4 regions of the Yersinia sp. SCPM-O-B-9106 (C-191) genome follow, and region 3 is predicted to be linked to each of the others. Evidence: predicted binding sites of a transcription regulator. Region 3 holds the regulator's gene; each other region holds the start of a gene.

Region 1 (3,888 bases), 1.9 Mb from region 3:
CTGCCCGGCTCATCAAGGATAAGCAACTCCGGTTCGGTCACCAGTGCACGAGCAATAGCCAACTGCTGCTGCTGATTGCGGCTCAGTTCGCCACCCCGCAGACTGCGTTTGTCATATAGCTGGGGAAACAACTCAAAAACCCAGCCCGGAATATGGCGCGATGGATGGCGGCCAGCCAACACGGCTATCAACATATTCTCCTCGACACTCATTTGGGAAAATATCTGTTGCCCTTGAGGAACATAGCCGATACCCAGCGCGGTGCGCTCCTCGACAGGATGCTGTAGCAAATTCTGTGGTGGTTCATGGTTAGGCTGCCAGGTCATGGTGCCACTTTTAATTGGCAGATGGCCCATGATGCAATTAATTAACGTGGTTTTCCCTACGCCGTTGCGGCCAATTAGGCAGGTACATTGGCCGCGAGGAATCTCCAGATTGATATCCCAAAGGATATGATTCTGCCCATAGTATTGATTTACAGCGGTTAAACTCAGCATCAGTGCTTCTCCTTAGTCAGTCTCAGTTGTTCACAGGTATCCCGGTGTTCTGTAACGGCTAGTGAGGATTAACCAGCAAATCTGCATACTGGGTAGCGGCAGCACAGCATAAAAACCATCTTTTTGACGAGTGGTTGTGAGTATCTCTCTATCAAGATCAAGCAACTCTTGGGCCAAGTTGCGCTGAAGCGAGCTAAAATATGTATGTTAATGGGCTGTAAATAGTTTTGGCGCGCGAAGATATACTCAAATAGCCCAAACCGTGGGAGGGATCGGAGGGGAGTGGCATTTTTTTGCACTTAAGCAGTGCTATCAAGCATAACATGGTGCAAAAAATATAGTCACGCAGGTGATTGTTAAGTTTGTACACGTAGGATGCTGAAATTATAGAATTAGCAAATAGATTTATTAGCACTAATTGAAATATGCGGTGAAATAAATATGTAAAAAAAACACTAAAAAAGCCAGTTTGTCACAATTAAATCGCTAAGCTTTGCTTTTCGCCAACACGCGGCCCTTATGGGCTTGAATGAGTTATCCACCATTCCTGTGGATAACCTTGTGCATTAGCCATAGAAAACTGATGGCAAGCGAGAGCGGACGCGGCTTACGCTCATGTTGTCCGGATTCTCGGCTTTTTTGTAATTTATTTAAATTTCAATTAGTTAATTAAAATCAAGCACTCAAAAATATAGTTCATACATATGGATGAACTTTAATCAATTGACTATCAATAATGTATTTATGTGAACGGCTGGGGATAAAATACGTTTAGGGTGCAAATGTTAGCAACATGTCACTGTAACAATGCAAAGGATATCGCATTGAGAGCTATTTCGGCATTTTGCTGCTTGAAGCTGGTTTTATATCCAGTATCATAGCAGTGGAAAAAATCTATGGGGCTTTCATAATTAGCCTCCTGACAGTGTGTATTTCTCCGGCGGGTAGCAAATTCATGAGTAAATTATTCAAACTACATTCTGAGTTTAAGCCAGCGGGTGATCAGCCTGAGGCCATCCGTAAACTGGAGGAGGGGCTGGAAAATGGTCTGGCCCATCAGACGCTGTTGGGGGTGACGGGGTCGGGCAAAACCTTTACGGTTGCCAATGTTATTGCTGATTTGAATCGGCCCACTATGGTATTAGCGCCCAACAAAACCTTGGCGGCACAGCTTTATGGCGAGATGAAAGAGTTTTTCCCCGATAATGCGGTGGAATATTTCGTCTCCTACTATGACTATTATCAGCCCGAAGCCTATGTCCCAAGCTCTGATACCTTTATTGAGAAAGATGCCTCGGTAAACGAGCATATTGAGCAAATGCGGCTGTCAGCGACTAAAGCCCTGCTGGAGCGACGCGATGTGGTGGTGGTGGCCTCGGTCTCCGCCATTTATGGTTTGGGTGATCCCGACTTATACCTGAAAATGATGCTGCATCTAACCAAGGGCATGATAATTGATCAGCGCGCAATTTTACGGCGCTTGTCAGAATTGCAATATAGCCGCAATGACCAAGTGTTTCAGCGCGGCACTTTCCGGGTGCGTGGCGAGGTTATCGACATCTTCCCAGCGGAATCTGATGAGTGGGCGGTGCGGGTTGAATTATTTGATGAAGAAGTTGAGCGACTGTCCATTTTTGATCCGCTCACCGGCCAACTACAGCATGAAGTTCCCCGTTTTACTGTCTATCCTAAAACGCACTACGTTACCCCGAGGGAGCGTATTTTACAGGCGATGGAAGACATCAAAATTGAGCTAGCTGAGCGGCGTCAGGTGTTATTAGCCAACAATAAATTGGTTGAAGAACAGCGGATTACACAGCGAACTCAGTTTGATCTCGAAATGATGAATGAACTGGGCTACTGCTCCGGCATTGAAAACTATTCTCGCTATCTTTCTGGTCGTGGCCCAGGTGAAGCGCCGCCAACCCTCTTTGATTACCTCCCGGCGGATGGTTTGCTGATTGTGGATGAATCCCACGTTACCATCCCGCAAATCGGCGGCATGTACAAAGGTGACCGTTCGCGGAAAGAAACCTTGGTGGAATATGGCTTCCGGCTGCCATCGGCACTGGATAACCGCCCAATGCGCTTTGAAGAGTTTGAGGCGCTGGCGCCGCAAACCATTTATGTCTCTGCCACTCCCGGTAAATACGAACTGGAGAAATCCGGTGGAGATATTATTGAACAGGTGGTGCGCCCAACCGGCTTGCTCGATCCATTGATTGAAGTGCGCCCGGTGGCAACACAAGTGGATGATTTGCTGTCAGAGATCCGCATCCGCGCGGCGATTAATGAGCGGGTACTGGTGACCACGCTGACTAAGCGGATGGCCGAAGACTTAACGGAGTATCTGGTAGAACATGGTGCGCGGGTGCGTTACTTGCATTCGGATATTGACACCGTTGAGCGCGTAGAGATTATTCGCGATTTGCGTCTGGGCGAGTTTGATGTGCTGGTGGGGATCAACTTACTGCGAGAAGGGCTGGATATGCCGGAGGTTTCTCTTGTCGCTATCCTTGATGCTGATAAAGAGGGGTTCCTGCGCTCCGAGCGCTCCTTAATCCAGACCATTGGCCGTGCAGCACGTAACCTCAATGGTAAAGCAATTCTTTATGGTGACAGAATTACGGCCTCGATGGAGAAAGCCATTGGTGAAACGCAGCGCCGCCGGGCTAAGCAGCAAACTTACAATGAAGAGCGCGGCATTATTCCACAGGGGCTTAACAAGAAAGTCGGCGATATTTTGCAATTGGGCCAACCTTCACTGCGCGGTAAAGGGAAAGGGCGGGGCGGTAAAGTGGCTGACATCCATGATTACCAATCTCTGGCACCGAAAGCGCTTGACCAAAAAATCCGAGAGTTGGAAGCGAAAATGTACACACACGCGCAAAATCTGGAGTTCGAACAGGCGGCAGAATTACGCGATCAAGTACACCAGTTGCGCCAGCAATTCATCGCTATATCTTAATATCTTGCGGCATACCTCGATTCCTCGTAAGGTGTGCCGCTAAATTTAGGGTTAATAGATAAATAAACAGGGCAAATGATGAGCGACCATGTATCAAAAGATCCGTTACACGGCATTACCCTTGAACAACTGTTGACCAAACTGGTCGAGCACTATGGCTGGGAAGAGTTAGCACACCGCATTCGGATCAACTGTTTCATCAGCTCACCGAGTATTAAATCTAGTTTGAAGTTTTTGCGGCGAACTCCGTGGGCGCGCACTAAAGTGGAAGAGCTATATATCCACATGAATGATACTGCGGCTTTGGAAGAAAAATTTCGTCACTCACAGGACTAGCCCACTGACACAGAATTAGCCCCACCCAATTGCTGTAAGGTGGTTTCTAGTGCTTGGCGCAGTAGCTCCCGATCATGGCGATAAGGG
Region 2 (3,888 bases), 100 kb from region 3:
TTCTCAACATCATACAGAAGGGGAACATGCAACTAGCCCTGATACTTCAGCGGTGCAGAATCATTCATTTTGGACTCTGCATCATCAGATAGCGCTAAATTGCCCTCGGGTTTATCTTCCATACTAGCTTTCTCTGCTAGTGTTGGACTAATAGGTCGTTTTACCTCGACCCCCAGAGTACGAAAACTTTCAACTTGCCCTATAAGGTTACCACGGCCTTGCGACAGTTTGTTCATTGCCTGACGATAACTTAATTGCGCTTTATCAAGGCTTTGCCCTAAAGACTCCATATCATCAACAAATAAGCGTAACTTGTCATAGAGTTTGGCTGCTCTCTCCGCAATACGTTGTGCATTTTGGCTTTGGTGTTCGTAGCGCCATAAGTTAGTAATAGTTCGTAAAGCCACCAACAGTGTTGTTGGGCTAACCAACATAATATTGTGCTGTAATGCTTCGCTGACCAATTCTGGTTGGCGATCAATAGCGACCAAAAATGCAGGTTCAACAGGAATAAACATCAGTACATAGTCGAGGGAACGTAAGCCAGGAAGTTGCTGATAATCCTTACGGCCCAACATTCTGATATGGGCACGCAATGATGATAAGTGCTCATTTAATGCTGCTTCGCGCTCAATATCATCTTCACTATTAAAATAGCGCTCATAAGCTACTAACGACATTTTAGCATCGATAACGACATCTTTACCCTGTGGTAAGCGCACAATGACATCCGGCTGCATACGACTATTACCATCGATTTTTACGCTAACTTGGGTTTGGTACTCATACCCCTCACGTAACCCTGAAGCTTCGAGCACCTTAGCTAAAACAACTTCACCCCAATTACCCTGGGTTTTATTATCCCCTTTAAGGGCCTTGGTCAGATTTAGAGCTTCCCGTGCCATTTGAGCATTGAGTTGTTGTAAGTTACGGATTTCATGGGTGAGAGTATGCCTTTCCCGAGCCTCTTGCCCAAAGCTATCCTGAACCTGCTTTCGAAAACCATCTAGCTGTTCTCGGAGAGGTAATAGTAAGCGATCCAGACTGTGCTTATTTTGTTCGTCCGTACGACGACCGGTTTGTTCAAAGATGCGATTTGCCAGATTTTCGAACTGTGTGGTTAGCCGTTGCTCACTATTTAGGAGTAAACGCTGCTTTTCTTCTGCGCTCAACCGTGTTTCTTCCAAGCGGATAGTGACTTCTCGCAATTCAGCTTCTTGCGCGCTATTCACCTCTCGTTGAGCCCGTAATTCTTGATTGAGCTGCTCACATTCATTATGCCAATGAGCTAATTGTTGTAGTTTTTCAGCATTTGCCGCTAACTGGCTGTGCAAATTACGCTGTTCTAATTCACCTTGCCGTAATTGCTGTTCATTACGTTGTAAAAGGGACTGTAATTCTAAGGTATTTTGCTGAAACTGTTGTAGTGACTGCTCCAGCAACCGCCGCTCTATATCTTGCTGTGCTTTATTGCGCTGCTGATACAAACTGGCAATCAGCCAACCAATAAGCCCACCAATTAGGCAGCCTCCCAGCCCATAAAATAAACTGATATCCACGGTTATCTCCCCATTAACCTATTGTCAGTCAAGGTAAGGGGATACTGTATGGATGTCCAGAGTGTTTTTCCGTTACATACCATCTTGCGATGCTGTACGCATAAATAACAAGCAGATAAAAAACCACTTACTTTGCGACAAAAAAATGCGTTAAAACTGTCAACCACAAAATATGGATACCACTTTAGGTTCAAACAGAGTTAATCAATCCAGTGAGAAAGCCACTGAATACCAAAGGCACCGGGAGCCAGAATACCGAATGCCCAAATGATGGCAGAGGTGATATTAGCTAACTGGAAATAGAACCTTGGCATAGCACAAATTCCGGCAACTAAAGGAACAACCGCGCGTAATGGGCCAAAGAAACGACCAATAAAAGCACCGAAGAACCCCCAACGCTCAAAAAAAGCGTGCCCGCGGACAAGTAGTTGGGGATTACGGGAAAGTGGCCACAGGGTACCGACGCGATCTTTGTAATAATCACCAATCCAATAGGAGAGCCAATCGCCAAAGAAAGCCCCCGCCACAGCGGCAGCCCAAATCGGCCAGAAGGAAATCCCGCTTTCACCGATTAATGCACCTAATCCGAGCAAGATAACCGTTGCAGGTAGCAGTAAGGAAAGAAAGGCTAACGACTCACCAAAAGCTAGGATAAACACGATAGGTATTGCCCATGCTTCATGTTCACGAACAAAATCAGTAACAATAGCAATGACGTCATTTAAGGTCACAGGCATTTTCCTGTTATCAATAAAGTAGCCACTAGCATACCCAATGTGTCGACATTTTTGCTTAACAAAAAATAAACGGCCAGAAGATTCCGACCGTTCATTAGGACTAAAGCTATTAACTTGTGATATCAAGCGTTGGCAGTAACCGCCTTATTGCCAGCCATTTCGGCTGATCTGCGAATCCACAGCTCACGCCATTTTTTCAGTGCTGATATCAAGATAATTACGCCCAGTGTCATCATGATGATTGAGATGATGCCATTGAACAGATTGTAACCTTTCGCTGCTGAGTTGAAGTACACATGGGTGATCATCCAGTAGCCAGCATAGTTGACGGTAACAAACAGATAAGCCAGTGGGATAACACAGGTCAGCATATAAACCCGCTTGGTTGCCAAGCGTAGGATGATAGTGGCACCAATGATTAAACCAACAGAAGCCATTAACTGGTTTGATACACCAAACAACGCCCAGACCGAATTGATATCACCAGAGTTGAGGAGATAACCCCACAACGCACAAGCAATAACGCTGCACGCCAATGTACCCGGTAACCAATCAGTGCGTTTTAATGGAGCCCAGATATCGCCCAGGAAATCTTGTAGCAAATAGCGAGCAACACGAGTACCTGAGTCAACTGCTGTCAGGATGAAAACAGCTTCAAACATCACAACAAACTGGAAGAAGTAAGCGGCCAGACTACTAAACCATGGCACACGAATGAAGATATCTGTCATACCCACAGCTAGGGTTACAGCGCCACCGGTACGGCCATACAAATCTAAGCCAATTTCCTGGCTCAGTTTTGGCAGGTTAACCACTTCCATACCGAGCACACTCCAGGCTTCGGCTGAAGAGTTAATCGCGAAGTAGTCAGCAGGGTGCAAAGAAGTTGCAGCGATCAAGGCCATCACCCCGACCATACATTCGGCCAACATCGCACCAAAACCGACAGGTAAGATATCACTCCATTTGTCGATTTGTTTTGGTGTAGTGCCTGAACCAATAAAGGCGTGGAAACCAGAGATAGCACCACAAGCAATAGTAATCGAGATAAACGGCCAGACTGGGCCAGCCAGAACGGGGCCACCACCATGGATAAACTGTGTTACTGCTGGGAATTGAATTTCAGGGTTAATAAACACAACCCCTACAATCAGTGCACCGAACACACCGATTTTCATAAAGCTGGAGAGATAACCGCGAGGAGTTAACAACATCCAGACAGGCAAGGCCGTTGCGAAGAAAGCATACATTGGCAGAATGATACTAACGGTATCCGCCTTCAGCATTAACCATTCACCAAGCCAGGTGCCTTCAATGTAAGGACCGACGAACACGCACACCATAATGGCGGCGATACCGACATAAGAAGCCCCTTTCATGCTGCCGGTCATGCGCTCCCATAAGCCAACACAAATCGCGATAGGGATTGTCATGAACACCGCAAAAGTACCCCAGGGGTTACGTTCCAGTGCATGTACCACAACCATTGATAACCCGGCCATGGTAATAGTGATAATAAATAGCATAGCCAGACCGGTACACCAGCCCGCGACTGGCCCGAGTTCTGATTTAGCCACTTCAGATAGAGATTT
Region 3 (3,888 bases):
CATGGCCATCTTGTGCCAATTGCCGCACGCGCTCTGCATTGTGGACATTGATGCCCTGATACAAACGGTTCCACGTCCAGCTCAAGACTCGGTCGGACAGACGCACAGCTTCATAAGAGAAGTCGGCGGCTATTTCTTCCATTAGCGTAATGGCGTTTTGTTGCGCTTTCTCGTGAGAGATTTTTTTGGTTCGCGCTTCATCGGCGACTGCTTTTTCAATTGCTTTGGACGTTAACAGTTTTTTGAACAAATCCTGACGGGCCGGTAGGCTCGGGCCAACCGCAGCTAACCGCTGACGCGAGAAATGCATTCGCGCTACGCGTGCCAATTTATGGGCGATGGTTTTATCGGTACCATGCTCACTGGCCATTCGACGCAGTGATACCGTGGTCGAAAAGCGCACAAAACTATCGCGGCCCAGCCACAATACAGCAAAGAATTTCTGCACGCCGTTTAGCACGCGCAGATGTGGCGTACCATGGCCTTCACGCCCCGGAGAGCGGCCAAACATCACCGAGACCGGCAGCATTTGGATATCCAGCTCCGGATTATTGCGATGCAGATCCAGATAATCGTGGAATAGCTTGACCGACTCCTGTTTCGGGGCGTAATAGCGAAACACCCGCGGGCCGTTATCGATAAAGACATGGCTGGGAAGGCTCACGCCATCGATTTCCAATGGAATCAATGGGTCGGGCAGATCCTGCGCCTGACATTGCGCTCGCAAAGTCAGCAAATCAGCCTTAGAATTGTAAGGTAAAACGTACAGAATAGGACGAGACGGGTCTAACCCTAACTCAGTCACAGGATCTGCCGGAATAACCTTGCTTTTTACCAACAGTTTAAGTGGTAAATTCAACAACTTATAATATATTTTACGCCAACCTGACATAACTACATGAAGCCTCTTGTTAGCAATTCGTCGCAAGGATACCAGAAAGTGGTTTTGAGATCTGTGGTGATGAGACAACAGAAAACGGCAAAAATCATCATTAACTTAAGATAAAGGCAATAAAATATGGCGAACCAATCAACAGGGTTAATCCGAATCTATAAAGCAGCGGGTTATTCTGTTAAAGGCTTAACCGCAGCTTGGAAAAATGAAGCCGCATTTCGGCAAGAAATGGTGGCCGCCATACTCGCTATCATACTGGCCTTCTGGCTGGATGTAGATGCAATCACACGGATTTTATTGATTGGCAGTGTTGTTTTAGTGATTATTATCGAAATCATTAATAGTGCCATCGAAGCCGTGGTGGACCGCATCGGCAGTGAATTCCACGAACTATCAGGCCGGGCTAAAGATATGGGCTCTGCCGCCGTGTCTCTGGCCATCTTGTTGGCGCTATTTATATGGATAACTGTGCTTTGGCAACATGCTGGTTAATCAATGCTGTTGATGTAAACAGTGATTAATCCCTGTTTTTATTCACTCTTTGGTTCCCAATACCTGCTTACCTGTATATACTCACAGCAAGACTGTATAAACAAACAGGGGGCGGAATGAAAGCACTTACTACCAGACAGCAAGAGGTTTATGACCTGGTGCGCGACCACCTAGCGCAAACAGGTATGCCACCGACCCGTGCCGAAATTGCGCAGCGTCTGGGGTTTCGCTCTCCTAACGCCGCTGAAGAGCATTTAAAAGCACTGGCCCGTAAGGGCGTTATTGAGATTGTCTCCGGCGCTTCCCGTGGTATCCGTTTATTGATGGAAGAAGAAGATGGCCTGCCACTGATTGGTCGGGTTGCCGCAGGTGAGCCGCTGTTAGCCCAACAACATATCGAAGGGCATTACAAAGTTGATCCTTCCATGTTTAAGCCGAGTGCAGATTTTTTGCTGCGGGTTAATGGGATGTCGATGAGAGATATCGGTATTCTGGACGGTGACTTATTGGCGGTACATAAGACTCAAGATGTGCGTAATGGGCAAGTGGTTGTTGCGCGAATTGATGATGAAGTGACGGTAAAACGTTTGAAAAAACAAGGTAATATCGTACAACTTCTCCCAGAAAATAGTGAGTTTCAGCCGATTGTTGTCGATCTGCGTGAGCAAAGTTTCACTATTGAAGGTTTGGCTGTTGGTGTCATCCGCAATGGCGACTGGATCTGATTTTAACGTTTATTTATATACCCTTCAATGGAAGGGTATATAAAGCATTTAATTCCTCTAATACTTAACTCAATCTAGTTTGAGAATATTCTGATAATAACTTATTAATTGCTGTTTTAACTGAAAATTACGAGTTTTTATTTCCTGTTTATTGCCATGGTGACAGTGATTAATATTAATCTTACTTTGATTGTCAGTATCCTTTGCTATAGTTATTCATACGGTAAGCGAAGCAACAATATTTAATTTAAATTATGACTGTGAATAACTCATTTAAATTAAATTTGTTTTTAGGGAGTAAATATACTTACCGTGTTGAATTAAATAAACTGACGAATCTTAAGGTAACGGAGATATTATGAATAAAGATCAAGTCGACGGTAACTGGAAGCAGTTTAAAGGTAAAGTTAAAGAGAATTGGGGCAAGCTGACTGATGATGACCTGACCGTCATTGAAGGTAAGCGTGACCAGTTGGTGGGTAAAATCCAGGAGAAATACGGCTATCAGAAAGAGCAAGCCGAGAAAGAAGTTAAAGCCTGGGAAGACCACAGTAAATATCGCTGGTAACAGCGTTAAATGGATTTAAACTGATATTGATATAAATCTATCGTGGCTCTCATTTTTCAGAATGCATTTTATTAAATGGCACATTCTATTAGTAGAGTGTTAATTTCTATTGCATCGTAGAGTGATGATTTTTTTAATGAGGATGTTCTGCTACTCCTGTATTTATATCGATATGGACACAAGGAAGTGTCTTACTTATATTTTATTATTTCCCACCTATTCTATATATGATGAACCGCATCCATTATATTGGATATAGGCGGTAAATTTTTTATAAGTGGGTTCCCTTCGAAACTGCCGCCTTTCTAGCGACAGTTTGATTTTATCACCAGAAGGTTATTTCTTTTTCGTCACAATAGAATGGTCGTGGTCACAATGTTCATGACTTTCACAGGCTTCAACTTCTCCACATTCCGCACATAAACCATGAGCCTCAACCACACTATGACGTAGGGTAAAACCCGACTGTTTTGCTAACAGCGCCAAGGCTTCTTCGATGCCGACTGTGGTGCGTTCTGTCACAATCTTGCAGCGATCGCAGATGAAAAGCGCAGAAGTATGAGTTGGTTCTTCAAAATGATGACACAACACATAGCTGTTCGCTGATTCTACGCGGTGAATAAACCCTTGTTCCAACAAGAAATCCAAAGCGCGATAAACTGTGGGTGGTTTTGCTTGCGGCTCAGAAATACGCAGCAGATCTAACAGGTCATAAGCGCTGATTGCACCGGGCTGCTGTGCCATTAATCGTAATACTTCAAGACGTTGCGGTGTCAGCCGGACGTTACGTTGTTGGCACAGGCTCTCCGCCTGGGCAAGCAGCTTTTCCTGATTGATAGGGTTCATCATATACATCCCGCAGCATTCGAATAGTATCGATTTTATCATATTTACTGATAATCGCCGATAGATGAAAAAACGAGGAGCCACGGAGTGTCAAAATTTTGGCAAGTCGCAGCAGTTAGCGGCAAATTTTCACTCTTTGCGCTACAACTATCACTCAGGCAGTCATCGTAAAGTTCTATGTTATAATCCCTGATTCCTTCCCATTGTTTAGTTTGCTCAATAAGTAATATCAATGGGCAATTGATGCAGTCATAACCGATGAAACCACAGTAAATGCACGAAGCTCAGACTTTTTCCAGCACTCAGGCCGAAAAGCCAAGTTATCCCCTGCAACGTTTTTCCGTCGCGCCGATGCTCGACTG
Region 4 (3,888 bases), 730 kb from region 3:
TTGTGGGATATTTTCGCAAAAATCTGCTCGATTCCCCATCCGTCTTACCACGAAGAAGCACTGGCACAGCATATTATGACGTGGGCCAAGGAAAAAGGTCTACATGCGGAGCGTGATAAGGTCGGTAATATCCTGCTGCGTAAGCCAGCTACCAAGGGGATGGAGAACCGTAAGCCCGTTGCGCTACAAGCTCACTTAGATATGGTGCCACAAAAGAATAATGATACGGTACATGACTTTACCAAAGACCCTATCCAACCCTATATCGACGGTGAATGGGTTAAAGCCCGTGGCACCACATTAGGTGCGGATAATGGCATTGGTATGGCCTCCGCATTGGCGGTGCTGTCTGACGATAGCGTCGAACACGGCCCACTTGAAGTGCTGCTGACCATGACCGAAGAAGCCGGTATGGATGGCGCATTTGGTCTGCAACCTAACTGGTTGAAAGCCGATATTCTGATTAATACCGATTCCGAGCAGGAAGGTGAAATCTATATGGGTTGCGCCGGTGGTATTGATTTTATTACCACTTTAGCACTAAAGCGCGAAGCGGTTCCTGCCGGTTACCAGACGTTGAAGTTGACCATTAAAGGTTTGAAAGGCGGTCATTCAGGCGCTGATATCCATTTAGGGCTAGGTAATGCCAATAAACTGCTGGCCCGATTCCTGTTCGACCAGGCCAAAGATTTAGACCTGCGGATATTGGATTTGAATGGCGGCACGCTGCGTAATGCTATCCCACGTGAAGGTTCTGTGACCTTGGCGATTGCCGCAGATAAAGTCGATCAGCTGAAAAACCTGAGCCAGGAGTATCTGGCAACCTTGAAAAATGAGCTGGCCGCAGTTGAAAAAAATCTGACTGTATTGCTTGAGCCGCTATCTATTGATAATGCTAAGGCTCTGACAAAAGACACCCAGCAGCGCCTGATCGCCTTATTGAATGCCACGCCAAACGGTGTCATTCGTATGAGTGATGCAGTAAAAGGTGTGGTTGAAACCTCACTGAATGTGGGTGTGGTTACCATGAATGAGAATGAAGTAGAAATCATCTGCCTAATCCGTTCTCTGATCGACAGCGGCAAAGATTACGTGGTGGGAATGTTGACTGCGATTGGTCAGTTGGCTGGCGCAGAAACCTCGCCAAAAGGCGGCTACCCTGGCTGGCAACCTGACCCAACCTCACCGGTGATGGCATTGGTGCGGGAAACTTACCAAAAATTGTTTAACAAAACACCCAATATCATGGTTATCCATGCCGGTCTGGAATGTGGTTTATTTAAAAAACCTTACCCAGAGATGGATATGGTGTCGATTGGGCCAACTATGACAGGGCCACATTCACCGGATGAACAAGTTCATATCGAAAGTGTGGGTCAATATTGGCAATTACTGACTGCGCTGCTGAAAGCGATTCCTGAGCGCGCATAAGAAACCCGGTTTTGTTTTATATGATTAACGGCGGCGCTTAGGCCCGCCGTTTTTTATTCGTCAGAGTTATTCCCAACTCAACAGTAATTGCCGCTCGAGTTGCGGATCCAGCAAAGTGACATGTAACCCCACCAAACGCACCCCCCGCTCCGCCCGCCGCTCATTCCATGCTGCCCGCGCTACTTGCAATAAATCCGCTTTATTCAGCTCCGGCCAAACATGCTCTTGTGTAGTTTGCTGAAAATCATGAAATTTTAATTTTACCCCTTGTCGGGCGATATGCAGATCCGGCCTAACCTTGCGAAGACGGGTTTCCAGCTCAATATAAAGCTTTTCAATCAATAACTCACAGCTTTCCCAATCATGAATATCCTCAGCCAGTGTCCGCTCGACCCCAACTGATTTGCGCAAACGGTCGGGAGAAACTTCGCGCTCATCAATACCGTGGCTGCGCTCCCATAGCACATGACCAAACTTACCAAAGCGCTTTAATAATTCAGCCTGTGGATAGTTTTGTACATCACTACAGGTTATCAGCCCCAGCTCTTGCAGACGTTTCGCGGTCACTTTGCCCACACCCGGAATTTTACTCAGCGGCAAGTCAGACAAGAAAGGCAATATTTTATCTGGGGTTATCACATACTGACCATTGGGTTTATTTAAATCAGACGCGATCTTGGCTAAAAATTTGATGGGAGCAATGCCCGCAGATGCAGTTAGATTAAGCTCCATAGCAATAGACTGGCGGATTTCTTGTGCAATTAATGTGGCAGAACCACTGCATGCCAGACAATCAGAGACATCCAAATAGGCTTCATCCAATGAAAGTGGCTCAATCAAAGGGGTGTAGCGCGCAAAAATCTCACGGATATGTAGCGACGCTTCTTTATATGCCGCCATTCGACCGGGGATCACTTTCAGTTGTGGGCAGAGTTTCAGCGCCATAGCGGTCGGCATCGCGCTGCGAACCCCATAACGTCGAGCAGGATAATTGGCGGTGCTAATGACACCGCGCCTGTCCTGACTACCGCCAATCGCAATAGGAATATCACGCAAACTGGGGTCATCGCGCATTTCAACAGCCGCGAAGAAGCAATCCATATCGACATGAATAATTTTCCGCATGTTTATCCCCCGCCAAAACCACTGTATAAGAATACAGTTAAATCGGAGAAATTCAAGATTAACCGAGATCCTGACCACGCAAATTTCGTGATAGCGAAAAACTAGCCTGGAAGCAGAGCAACCGCTTCAATTTCCAAGGCCAAATCATGATGTAAAATGGGCACTGGCACCACGCAACGAGCCGGTTTGTGTGGCCCTAACCAATCAGCATAAAGCGCATTGAAATGTGGCCATAGGGCAATATCACACAGATAAACTCGCACCTGAACCAAGCTATTTACACTGCAATGGCAGTCCGCGAGTATCCCCTCAATATTGGCAAAAACCTGCATAACCTGAATATCAAAAGGTTGGTTTGATAATGCCACGCCCTGCGCCGTGACGGGCAGTTGGCCAGAAAGATAGACCATACCGCCCGCGCAGACAGCATGGCTATAATGGCCTGCTGGCGGCAGGCCCGATGTTGAATTTATTAAGATAGGCTCGGACATCATCAAGACTTATCAATAAAGTGGGCCAAACGCGCTAAATCGACATTGCCGCCCGAAATAATCACCCCGACTCGTTTACCACGTAAATCCAGCTCATCACCAAAAGCGACAGCCGCCCCTAAGCAGCCGGTGGGTTCAACCACAATCTTCATTCGGCTGGCGAAAAACTTCATTGTCGAGATCAATTGGTCATCGCTGGCAGTCAGAATATTATCAACCCGCTCCTGAATAACCGGGAAAGTATAGTGACCCAAAGCCTGAGTTTGCGCGCCGTCCGCAATAGTCACTGGCGTGTCAATTTTAACAATTTTTCCGCTGCGGAAACTCTGCTGCCCATCATTACCGGCGGCGGGTTCCACCCCAAATACCTGGCAATTGGGATAGAGCGCTTTGGCCACCGTGGCACAGCCGGACAACAACCCGCCGCCGCCCAATGGCACCAGCAGCACATCCAGCTCGCCCACTTCTTCAAATAATTCTTTTGCCGCCGTCCCCTGCCCGGCCATCACATCCGGATGGTCATAAGGTGGAATCAAGCTTAGCCCCTGCTCTTGTGCCAGTTTACGGCTAATGGCTTCACGGTCTTCAAGATAGCGGTCATATAGCACCACTTCGCCGCCATAACCTCGTGTCGCCGCGATTTTAGCTGCTGGCGCATCTTTAGGCATGACAATAACCGCGCGAATACCTAATTTACGCGCAGACAAAGCAATAGCCTGCGCATGATTCCCCGACGAGAAAGCAATAACCCCTTTTGCTTGCTGTTCCGGCGATAATTTCACTAACGCGTTATAAGCGCCACGGAATTTAAACGCCCCCATATGCTGGAAATTTTCGCATT

The links. The regulator LexA, encoded in region 3, represses DNA repair genes until DNA is damaged. The targets are predictions, from matches to a motif close to TNCTGTATGTACATACAGNA.
Positions count from the first base shown of each region.
Region 1: uvrB (excinuclease ABC subunit UvrB) is a predicted target of LexA. The motif match lies at 1,353-1,372, and genes of this name have one in related genera.
Region 2: rmuC (DNA recombination protein RmuC) is a predicted target of LexA. The motif match lies at 1,650-1,669, and genes of this name have one in related genera.
Region 4: dinB (DNA polymerase IV) is a predicted target of LexA. The motif match lies at 2,576-2,595, and genes of this name have one in related genera.

Region 1 is NZ_CP110791.1:1,491,630-1,495,517, forward strand. Features, by position in the region: gene OP863_RS06860 (ABC transporter ATP-binding protein) at 1-497, opposite strand, end outside; gene uvrB (excinuclease ABC subunit UvrB) at 1,453-3,465, shown strand; gene OP863_RS06870 (VF530 family DNA-binding protein) at 3,544-3,801, shown strand; gene yvcK (uridine diphosphate-N-acetylglucosamine-binding protein YvcK) at 3,798-3,888, opposite strand, start outside.
Region 2 is NZ_CP110791.1:4,089,814-4,093,701, forward strand. Features, by position in the region: gene rmuC (DNA recombination protein RmuC) at 33-1,559, opposite strand; gene OP863_RS18455 (DedA family protein) at 1,760-2,290, opposite strand; gene OP863_RS18460 (carbon starvation protein A) at 2,419-3,888, opposite strand, start outside.
Region 3 is NZ_CP110791.1:3,985,378-3,989,265, reverse strand. Features, by position in the region: gene plsB (glycerol-3-phosphate 1-O-acyltransferase PlsB) at 1-892, opposite strand, end outside; gene OP863_RS18030 (diacylglycerol kinase) at 1,019-1,387, shown strand; gene lexA (transcriptional repressor LexA) at 1,504-2,112, shown strand; gene OP863_RS18020 (CsbD family protein) at 2,471-2,680, shown strand; gene zur (zinc uptake transcriptional repressor Zur) at 3,017-3,526, opposite strand; gene dusA (tRNA dihydrouridine(20/20a) synthase DusA) at 3,800-3,888, shown strand, end outside.
Region 4 is NZ_CP110791.1:3,251,810-3,255,697, forward strand. Features, by position in the region: gene pepD (beta-Ala-His dipeptidase) at 1-1,431, shown strand, start outside; gene dinB (DNA polymerase IV) at 1,498-2,556, opposite strand; gene OP863_RS14810 (RidA family protein) at 2,658-3,050, opposite strand; gene OP863_RS14815 (threo-3-hydroxy-L-aspartate ammonia-lyase) at 3,050-3,888, opposite strand, start outside.